3 regions of the Tatumella terrea genome follow, and region 3 is predicted to be linked to each of the others. Evidence: riboswitches for the same ligand, from Rfam matches in the RefSeq annotation. Region 3 holds a riboswitch; each other region holds the start of a gene.
What was found. Region 3 has a riboswitch for thiamine pyrophosphate ahead of thiB (thiamine ABC transporter substrate binding subunit). Riboswitches for the same ligand answer to the same signal wherever they lie in the genome.
Positions count from the first base shown of each region.

Region 1: it holds a riboswitch for thiamine pyrophosphate, as region 3 does, so the genes downstream of both, thiD (bifunctional hydroxymethylpyrimidine kinase/phosphomethylpyrimidine kinase) here and thiB (thiamine ABC transporter substrate binding subunit) in region 3, are expected to answer to the same signal.
Region 2: it holds a riboswitch for thiamine pyrophosphate, as region 3 does, so the genes downstream of both, thiC (phosphomethylpyrimidine synthase ThiC) here and thiB (thiamine ABC transporter substrate binding subunit) in region 3, are expected to answer to the same signal.

Region 1 covers NZ_BAAAFX010000010.1:331,806-335,080, forward strand. The annotation lists gene ABD035_RS06660 (hypothetical protein) at 35-232, shown strand; gene thiD (bifunctional hydroxymethylpyrimidine kinase/phosphomethylpyrimidine kinase) at 402-1,202, opposite strand; TPP riboswitch at 1,373-1,485, opposite strand; gene ABD035_RS06670 (NlpC/P60 family protein) at 2,052-2,600, shown strand; partial or broken gene idnD (L-idonate 5-dehydrogenase) at 2,905-3,275, shown strand, end outside.
Region 2 covers NZ_BAAAFX010000003.1:17,526-20,800, forward strand. The annotation lists gene thiC (phosphomethylpyrimidine synthase ThiC) at 1-1,688, opposite strand, end outside; TPP riboswitch at 1,776-1,876, opposite strand; gene nudC (NAD(+) diphosphatase) at 2,114-2,887, shown strand; gene hemE (uroporphyrinogen decarboxylase) at 2,972-3,275, shown strand, end outside.
Region 3 covers NZ_BAAAFX010000002.1:354,832-358,106, forward strand. The annotation lists gene thiP (thiamine/thiamine pyrophosphate ABC transporter permease ThiP) at 1-423, opposite strand, end outside; gene thiB (thiamine ABC transporter substrate binding subunit) at 399-1,385, opposite strand; TPP riboswitch at 1,430-1,521, opposite strand; gene ABD035_RS01650 (MFS transporter) at 1,781-2,968, shown strand; gene leuD (3-isopropylmalate dehydratase small subunit) at 3,022-3,275, opposite strand, start outside.

The sequences.
Region 1 (3,275 bases), on a different contig from region 3:
TCAATACTATTGCACGTCCGGAGGATAATCTCTGGTGAATCGCGAAAAGACTGATGAATACAGGGCGTTGATTGTGAATAATCTGCCCGCGGTCACTACATCAGGGATGACTGTGGATTACTCAGATGAAGAGGTGCTGCAGGACACCATTGAATGGGAAGATATCGCTGACTTAATCGGCGCCCTGTCAGCTATGTCAGCTCAGTCGGGGCTAAATTTGAAACTTTCCTGAGAGGTCATTATTTCCCCCGGAAACCTGAAGTTTTTTTATAAAAGTCCCGCGGACAAAACACCATTAACTTTAAGCCTGTTGACTGATTCGGCGAAAGCCGGGCATGGCTTTACCGCTAAGCCCTTTACTGAAGATAACCGCTTTGGGGTGAGTTCCGATCGTGGCGCATTCACACCGCGATATCACGGCCAATAAAATGGTTTATCGGGCCATGACCCTGTCCGTGTTGCGGCGCGGTCAGGATAGCCTGATGAACAAAATATTTTGCCCGCGCAACGCACTCCGGAAGCGGCAGGCCCCTGGCGAGCAATGCACACAGGGCGGCAGAGAAACTGCAGCCGGTTCCGTGCGTATGCGGGGTCTGAATTCGGGGGGAGGTGAGCCAGCCCTCATCCTGCGGACTGCAGAAAAAGTCTGCGGCATCGTCTTCCTCACTGTGCCCTCCTTTCAGCACGACACTGAAGGCACCCATCCTGCATAGCTCGCGTGCAGCCTTCACCCTCCGTTCACGGCTTTGCAGTGGGTAACCCACCAGTGCTTCGGCTTCCGGAATATTCGGCGTGATCACACAGGCCTGTGGCAGCAATAAACGGCGCAGACTGTCGAGGGCGCTTTCCTGCAACAGCGGCGTTCCGCCTTTCGCCACCATCACCGGATCAATGATTAATCCGGGCAGCCGGTGTTGTTTAATCTTTTCTGCGACACAAGCAATAATATCGCTGTCCGCCAGCATGCCTGTTTTCACCGCTGACAGGGTAAAATCCATAGCGACGGCATCGATCTGAGCGGCAATCAGAGACAGCGGCATGACCTGAACCGCCCGGACGCCCAGCGTATTCTGTGCTGTGACAGCCGTAATCGCCGTGGTACCGAATACCCCGAATTCCTGCATTGTCTTAATATCTGCCTGAATGCCTGCACCCCCGCCACTGTCAGAGCCTGCGATGGTTAATGCCTGTGGATGTGTCATGCTGCCTCCCTGAGTCCTGTGGTCTTATCTGCACACAGAGTAAAATGCTGCACCCGAAAGGGCAGACATCGGTAGTTAAGAGGGGAGCCTGACAGGGATAGCACGGGCATGTACGTCCGCGGCCGGCAGGAAAGACAGAGAAAAGAAGGCATTACCGCAACCTTTGCGGACAGGTCATTCGTTCGTCTTCCTACGCCAGTATCAACCGGATCAGGTTCTAAGGGTCGCTATACCTTGCTGATAGCCTCTCAGTCTCTCTGGCGAGACTCCCCCGACATATCCGTTATTAAAGGGGGAGAGGGCGGTGAATGTCAATATTACGCAGGTCCGGGTTGAACAGCGCTGGAGCAACGGTGATGAAGAGGAGGGATCCTGTGACGTTAACGGCGTCTGTTCCTGAGATTGTGTGTACAGGCTGAATTTATCACCCGCCACACCCACACCCACACCCAAACCCAAACCCGGACCCGGACCCGGACCTACCACAATACCGGCGGTCTGTTATTGCACGCACGCGATGGGGCACGGTTCAGTCATGGTGTAATTTCGTGGCAGTGATCGTGTGGTCAGCCATATGTGCTCATCCATTCCACGACTGCGGGCAGCGGAAAAGCGTGCAGCCGCCCGCCAGACGGTTCAATGCTGAATCTGTCAGTGACTGGGGGTGCAGAGAAACTACTGTGTTACGGGATGGTAATTTTTACCCAAATCTCTGCATTTCAGGATTAACTAATGTAAAGCTGTGTAAATATCCCGAAGAAGCCGTCTTTTCGGGGGGGATCTGTTTATATCCTGCAATTTTTTGAGGTATATATTTCAGACCCTCGGCTGAATTGAGAAAATTACACGATGACTCCCCCTGCCACCCGTAAAATTCTGACCTGCCTGTTACTGATGACCCTTGCGGGGTGTTCTTCCCATTCCCGTAATACCGAAGACAAGGGGGAAACTCTCGCTCAGGAAAATCAGCAATCGGATCTGATTAACGTTCTCGCTGCGCTGCACGACCAGATGCATTCCTGGGAAGGGACGAAATATCAGTGGGGCGGCACTCAGCTCACCGGCGTCGATTGTTCGGGCTTTGTCTGGCGAACCTTAAAAGACCGTTTCAACATCCCGATGGACCGGGTCACCACCAAACAATTGATCCATATGGGGGAACCGGTGGATCAGGCCCATTTACTGCCGGGCGATTTAGTCTTCTTCCGCATCAGAAATGAACTGCATGTCGGCTTTTACGATACTAATCGTCAGTTCCTGCATGCCTCCGTCAGCCGCGGTGTTATGCGGTCATCGCTGAATAATCCTTACTGGAAATCGGTCTACCTGGAAGCCAGACGTTTACCGCGTGAATATAACGCACAGATTACCTTTAATACTTCGAAAGGGGTTGGCTGAGCCCTCGCTTAGCGCGGTGCGTTGTAAGAGGCCCCGCCGGAAAGGCTCTGCATGACGACACTATTCGCCCCCGGCATTGCGTTTATCCATACATTATCTTTTCTGCACGGATTTCACTCTGTTGCGGTAATCCGCAGCGCACTGCATTCCCTGTCTCCCGCCCCTGCCCGCAAAGTGTTACGCGGCTCACGTTACGGGTAACAATGTCCTCTGAAACATTCTCTTAATCGATATACATCACAGATTTAACATCCAAATGCCGTTCTGATAAGCGCCTGCATCTGTGCGTTTTAAGAGGACGATTATGAGTACCCTTACAGACTCTTGCATGATCAATGGCAAACATCAGGTTGAGGTCGTGAGCAAAGACGTCAGCTATCAGGGACAGGGTACCCTGGTACGCATTACCCGTGGCGGGATCTGTGGTTCGGATCTGCACTATTACCAGCACGGTAAAGTCGGTAATTTCGAGGTCAGAATGCCGATGGTGCTCGGTCATGAAGTGGTGGGCTATGTGGTGAAAAGCGATGACCCGTCCTTACAGGCAGGGCAGAAAGTCGCGATTAATCCGGCGGCCTCCTGCGGGGAGTGTAAATATTGCCGTTCCGGCGAAGATAACCAGTGTACCGGCATGCGCTTTTTTGGCAGTGCCATGTATTACCCGCATGTGGATGG
Region 2 (3,275 bases), on a different contig from region 3:
CTGCGGGCGGTTTCGGGATCCAGCGCCAGGTGGAACTGGTCTTCCCAGCGAAACTCAAACCGTGCTTTAGACATCGCGTTATCACGAATTTGTGCGCCGGGATGTCCTTTTGCCAGGTCCGCGGCGTGGGCGGCAATTTTGTAGGCAATCAGCCCTTGTTTAACATCTTCTTTATCCGGCAGACCGAGATGTTCTTTCGGGGTGACGTAACACAGCATGGCACAGCCGAACCAGCCTATCATGGCGGCGCCGATCCCGGAGGTGAAGTGATCATAGCCCGGGGCGATATCGGTGGTCAGTGGTCCCAGGGTATAAAACGGGGCTTCGTGGCAATGTTCCAGCTGTTCGGTCATATTGCGTTGGATCATATGCATCGGCACGTGTCCCGGGCCTTCAATCATCACCTGAACATCGTATTCGTGGGCAACTTTTGTCAGTTCCCCCAGCGTATGCAGTTCCGCAAATTGTGCTTCATCATTCGCATCCTGAATAGACCCGGGGCGCAGCCCGTCACCCAGTGACAGTGCAATATCGTAGCTGGCACAAATCTCACAAATCTCACGAAAATGCCGGTACAGGAAGTTCTCCTGATGATGTGAGAGACACCACTTCGCCATAATGGAGCCGCCGCGGGAAACAATCCCCGTCAGCCGTTTGGCGGTCATCGGCACATAGCGAAGCAATACGCCGGCGTGGATAGTGAAATAATCAACGCCCTGTTCGGCCTGTTCCAGTAATGTGTCGCGGAACACGGACCAGTTTAAATCTTCCGCGACACCATTCACTTTTTCGAGTGCCTGATAAATGGGGACCGTGCCGACAGGGATCGGGCTGTTCCGCAGGATCCATTCACGTGTTTCGTGAATATTTCGCCCGGTAGAGAGGTCCATCAGGGTATCTGCGCCCCAGCGGGTCGCCCAGACCAGTTTTTCGACTTCTTCCTCGATAGAGGATGTCACGGCAGAATTACCAATATTGGCATTAATTTTTACCAGAAAATTCCGGCCGATAATCATCGGTTCAGATTCCGGATGATTAATATTCGCGGGAATAATCGCCCGCCCGGCGGCCACTTCCTGGCGGACAAATTCAGGAGTAATGGATGCCGGAAGAGGGTCAAAAAAATGCTTGCCGGGGTGCTGCTGAAGGAGTTCCGGGCGGGTGATCTGTTCCCTTCCCATATTTTCCCGCAATGCGATAAATTCCATTTCCGGGGTGATAATCCCCTGACGCGCATAATGCAGTTGCGTCACACAACGGCCTTTTTTCGCCTTACGGGGTTTCGGAAGATGCTGAAAACGTAATGAGTCCAGGCTTTCATCCGCCAGTCGTTGCCGGGTATAGGAGGAGCTGGTGGAAGGGAGGGGCTCAGAGTCCTGTCGTTCATCAATCCAGAGCTGGCGGAGCTTACGGATACCCTGATGGATATCCGGAACCGTGGTGTTATCGCCGAAAGGGCCGGAAGTGTCATAGACAGGGATGGGCTCATTTTCTTCCATGACCGGGTTGTCCGGTGTTCCCCCGATCTGTGTCGGGCTGAGCAGGATGGCACGCACAGGCACCCGGATATCCGGCCGGGACCCGGTGATCCACCGGCGTTCCGAGGCCGGGAAAAACTCACTGCTCAGGGAATTGATGAAGTTTTTTGCTTGTTCGCGTTTTTCACGCCGTGATAATGGTTCAGACATAGCTCTATTTCCTGTAAAAAAAGAAATACGCTTGTCCGGAGTCCGGAAGGAGTGACAGATTGATCCTGCCCTGACGGCAGTTTCAGACTGGACTGTACTCTTGTTCCCTTCGCAGGTACTAACCTGATCAGGTTCCGCGGATCCCGAATTAACGGTCTCAGCCCCGGGGGGCACTCCGACAAGATATCAGGCCTCCGCAGTCAGTACGTCATGACGGAGGCTGTGAAAATTCACATGAGTCAGCATAGAGTGCTTCATCATGAAGTACAAGTCCCTGCTCAACGTAAGGGCGGAACGCCCTGATACCGCACAATTTAAAAAATATATCCCCCGGGAATTCAGCGACATTCAGTGTGCGGGTGCTACTATGAGTCCATGCTCTGAAATTGCCGTGAATCATCAATAAAAATTAAGGTAATGATGTGATGGAACGTGAAATCACCCGGAATGACCGGGGGTGGTGGGTCATTAGTCAGCAAAACAAGCTGTGGCTGCCACAAGGGACACTCCCGCACGGAAGCGCAGAAGAGTTTGCATTGATAGGTTGCCTCGCATTGCAGACAGGAGAGTGGCAGGGGGAACCGGTATGGCTGGTGCGTGAAACCCGCGCTCAGGAGATGGTGTCATTAAGACAATTACTGGGTGAAGAGAGCGGTTTGTTCCGTATGGCCGGACGTGCGGTCCAGTTGTCAGAATTTTACAGGTCACACCGGTATTGTGGTTACTGCGGGTCGGAAATGCACCTTAGCCGCAGCGAATTTGCCTGTCTGTGTGGCCGTTGTCATGAACGGTATTATCCGCAAATTGCACCCTGCATCATTGTCGCCATTCGCCGGCAGGATAAAATCCTGTTAGCAAACCATGTCCGCAGCCGCAACGGCGTCTATACCGCACTGGCAGGCTTTACTGAAGTGGGTGAAACGCTGGAGCAGACGGTGGCCCGGGAGGTGATGGAAGAGAGTAATATCAGGGTTAAAAACCTGCGTTATGTCGCTTCACAGCCCTGGCCTTTTCCTCAGTCACTGATGATGGCCTTCCTGGCAGATTACGACAGTGGCGAACTGCGTATTGACCCTAAAGAACTGCAGGATGCCGGCTGGTATCGTTATGATGCGCTGCCTTTGCTCCCCCCTCCGGGAACCATTGCCCGACGCCTGATTGAAGACACTATTGCGCTTTGCCGTAGTGAAAATGAATAACTGACCTGTGAAGACCCGGGGGCTGGTTAAAACACAGAGAAGTTTGTGTATATACTATGCACCTGACTTCGAGAGAGCCTGATTATGAGTGAATTAAAAAACGACCGTTATCTGCGCGCGTTACTGCGTCAGCCTACGGATGTGACGCCGGTATGGATGATGCGTCAGGCAGGGCGCTATTTACCTGAATATAAAGCGACACGCGCAGAGGCCGGAGACTTCATGTCACTGTGCAAAAATGCTGAGCTGGCCTGTGAAGTGACACTGCAGCCACTTCGTCGTTATCCCCTGGATGCTGCCATCCTTTTTTCCGATATTCTGACTATCCCCGATGCGATGGGGTTAGGTTTGTATTTCGAAACGGGCGAAGGACCACGTTTTTCTTCAC
Region 3 (3,275 bases):
GCCTGGCAGCCCGTAAAGCGAAAAGGTATAGCGCAGGCCCAGCCAGGCACAAGCCTGCGCCAGCCAGCCGTCACGTCCATAGACACTAATAATGCCAAACACTGCAACCAGTACCGGTAATACCAGCGTCATAGCACACAGGCGAAGTAACCAGCGTCGTCCCGGGAAGCGACGACGATAGAGTGCTCTGGCTACCGGTAGGGCCAGCAGAACGGAGAGGGCCGTGGAAAGCGTCGCCTGTTCAAACGAGAAGCGGACGACGTGCCACAGGTAAGGGTCGGAAAGCAGATTCAGCCAGCGTACCTGCGGAGCATTGAAGAACAGGCTTGCCAGTGCGAGCAGCGCGACACAGCAACTTAACAGGGCTGCAAGCAGCCCGGGAATAAGCCAGCGGGGCATTACTGACTCACTGCATTTTGCCACGCATCCACCCAGGCTTCACGGTGCTCAGCGACCTGCGCAGGGGAATATTGCAGGGCCGTTTTTGGCACCACCAGTGACTGATAACCGGCAGGTAATGGCATTTTTATGACCGGATACATCCAGTTGCCTTCCGGCAAGGTTTTCTGGAAGGCCGGACCGGTGACAAATTGCATAAACTCTTTTGCCAATGCGGGTTGCGGGCTGTTCTTCAGGCGTGCGGCAACTTCCACTTCCATATAATGGCCTTCACTGAAGTCTGCGGCGGCGTAATTCGTTTTATGTTCTTCGATGATATGGTACGCCGGCGACGTGGTGTAACTGAGGACCAGGTCGCTTTCCCCTTTCAGGAACAGGCTGTAGGCTTCACTCCAGCCACGGGTGACGGTGACGGTTTTCGCCGCCAGTTTCTTCCAGGCGGCAGGGGCGTTATCGCCATAGACCTTTTGCATCCATAGCAGCAGGCCCAGCCCCGGGGTGCTGGTGCGCGGATCTTCATAGATGACGCGCCATTTTTCAGGGCTTTCAACCAGCTGTTTCAGGCTGGTGGGCGGGTTCTTCAGCGTTTTTTTATTATAGACAAAGGCAAAGTAGCCATAGTCATAAGGCACGAATGTTTTGCTGGTCCAGCCACCCGGCACGGTAAGCTGATCGGTGCTGACGTCTGACGGGGCGAACAGTCCGGTTTTTTCTGCGGAATCCATCAGGTTATTGTCGAGTCCGATAACCACATCGGCTTTACTGTGGCGGCCTTCCATGCGCAGGCGGTTGAGCAGAGCCACGCCATCACCCAGCGCGACATATTTAAGCTCGCAGCCACAACTGGCTTCAAAGGCTTTTTTTACCGCCGGTCCGGGGCCCCAGTCTGATGAAAAAGAGTCATAGGTATAAACGGTCAGCACCGGTTTGGCGGCCAGCGCCGGGGTGCAGACAACCAGTAAAACGGGCAGGATTTTTTTTAACACTTTGCGCTCCTTGAGGCATTATTTAGCAAGGCGCAAAGGATCTGAGGGGGCTGACTCTCAAATCCCTACGCCGGTATTAACCGGATCAGGTTCGACGGGTATCTCTCAGCATTCACATGCACCCCGTTGAGAACGGCTTATTCTATGTAATTCTGCAGGGCGGGGGAAGCCCGGCGTGAAGCGTGGGGAGGCGCGGTCACGATGACGTCCACGGTTTTCAGCAGACGGTGCCTGTTACCTGCTCGCCGGAAACCGCAGAATTTTGTTATCGTCCCAGTTTATTCACGATATTCTGCGGTACACAGGGCCATTCCGGTGTAGATTATCCACCGGACCTCAGGTCACGCTGTCCCGTGTCTTAACGCAATGTTGTCTCATCTTATCCGGATATTTTTATGGAAACCCCTGAAAGGTTGCCTGCAAAAGGCAATACCGTGTTTATCTTTTTTATGCTGGTCACCTTTTTTGTCAGTATTGCCGGAGCCTTGCAGGCACCGACGCTGAGCCTGTTTCTCAGCCATGAACTGCATGCCAAACCGTTTATGGTCGGTGCATTTTTTACGGTCAATGCGGTGACAGGAATTATTGTCAGCTTCCTGCTGGCCCGGCGATCGGATAAACAGGGCGACCGGCGCAACTTACTGATGCTTTGCTGCCTGATGGCGCTTGGCAACGCGATCGTCTTTGCCTTTACCCGCAGTTACTGGGTACTGATCACGCTCGGACTGATACTGTCAGCCTTTTCCACGGTCGTGATGCCGCAGATTTTTGCCCTCGCCCGGGAATATGCGGATCACACTTCCCGTGAGGTGGTGATGTTCAGTTCGCTGATGCGCGCGCAGATGTCGCTGGCATGGGTGATCGGCCCGCCGATTTCTTTTGCACTGGCCCTGAATTATGGCTTTATTGTGCTCTATCTGGTGGCGGCCGCTTTATTTTTACTGGCACTGGGGTTTATCCGCTTTACTCTGCCCTCGGTACCGAAAGTCTTTCCCCCGGCGGATATTGCCCGCAGCGCGGTGACCGGCTGGAAAAACAGCCATGTTCGTCGCCTGTTTATCGCCTCGGTCCTGATGTGGATCTGTAATCTGATGTATATCATCGATATGCCGCTCTATATCAGTCAAACCCTCGGGATGCCGGAGAAAATGGCCGGGGTCTTTATGGGAACGGCGGCCGGGCTGGAGATCCCGATCATGCTGCTGGCCGGATTACTGGCCAAACGGGTAGGTAAACGTCCTCTGGTGCTGCTGGCGGTGATGGCCGGGGTACTGTTTTATCCGGGCATGCTGATGTTTCCCACCCGCGGAGCGATGCTGGTATTACAGTTATTAAATGCCATCTTTATCGGCATCGTTGCCGGCCTGGTCATGCTCTGGTTCCAGGATCTGATGCCGGGTAAAGCGGGTGCCGCGACGACGATGTTTACCAACTCGGTGTCGACCGGGATGATTTTTGCCGGATTATTGCAGGGAATTCTCAGTGACTGGCTGGGGCATCGGGCCATTTACGGGCTGGCATCGGGGCTGATGCTGCTGGCGCTGGTACTGATCTGGCGGGTGAAAGAGCCTGTTCAGGGCTGATTTCCCCCCTCCGGAGGGGAGGGGGAAGTGCTAAAACTGTGGCTCAGTGCGACTTAACGCAGGAAAGCAGGCTGTGCAGATTCGTACGAGGAGATAGCCTCCTCATGCTGCAAGGTCAGACCGATGCTGTCCAGTCCATTGATCATGCAATGCCGGCGGAAGCTGTCCAGGGTAAACGGATAGACGTTGTCACCGGCAGAGATCACCAGTTTCTCCAGATCTACGACAAATTCGATGCCCGGTTCTGCTTTCACCAGACGGAACAACTCGTCCACTTCAGTCTCGGTCAGGGTGACCGGCAGCAGCT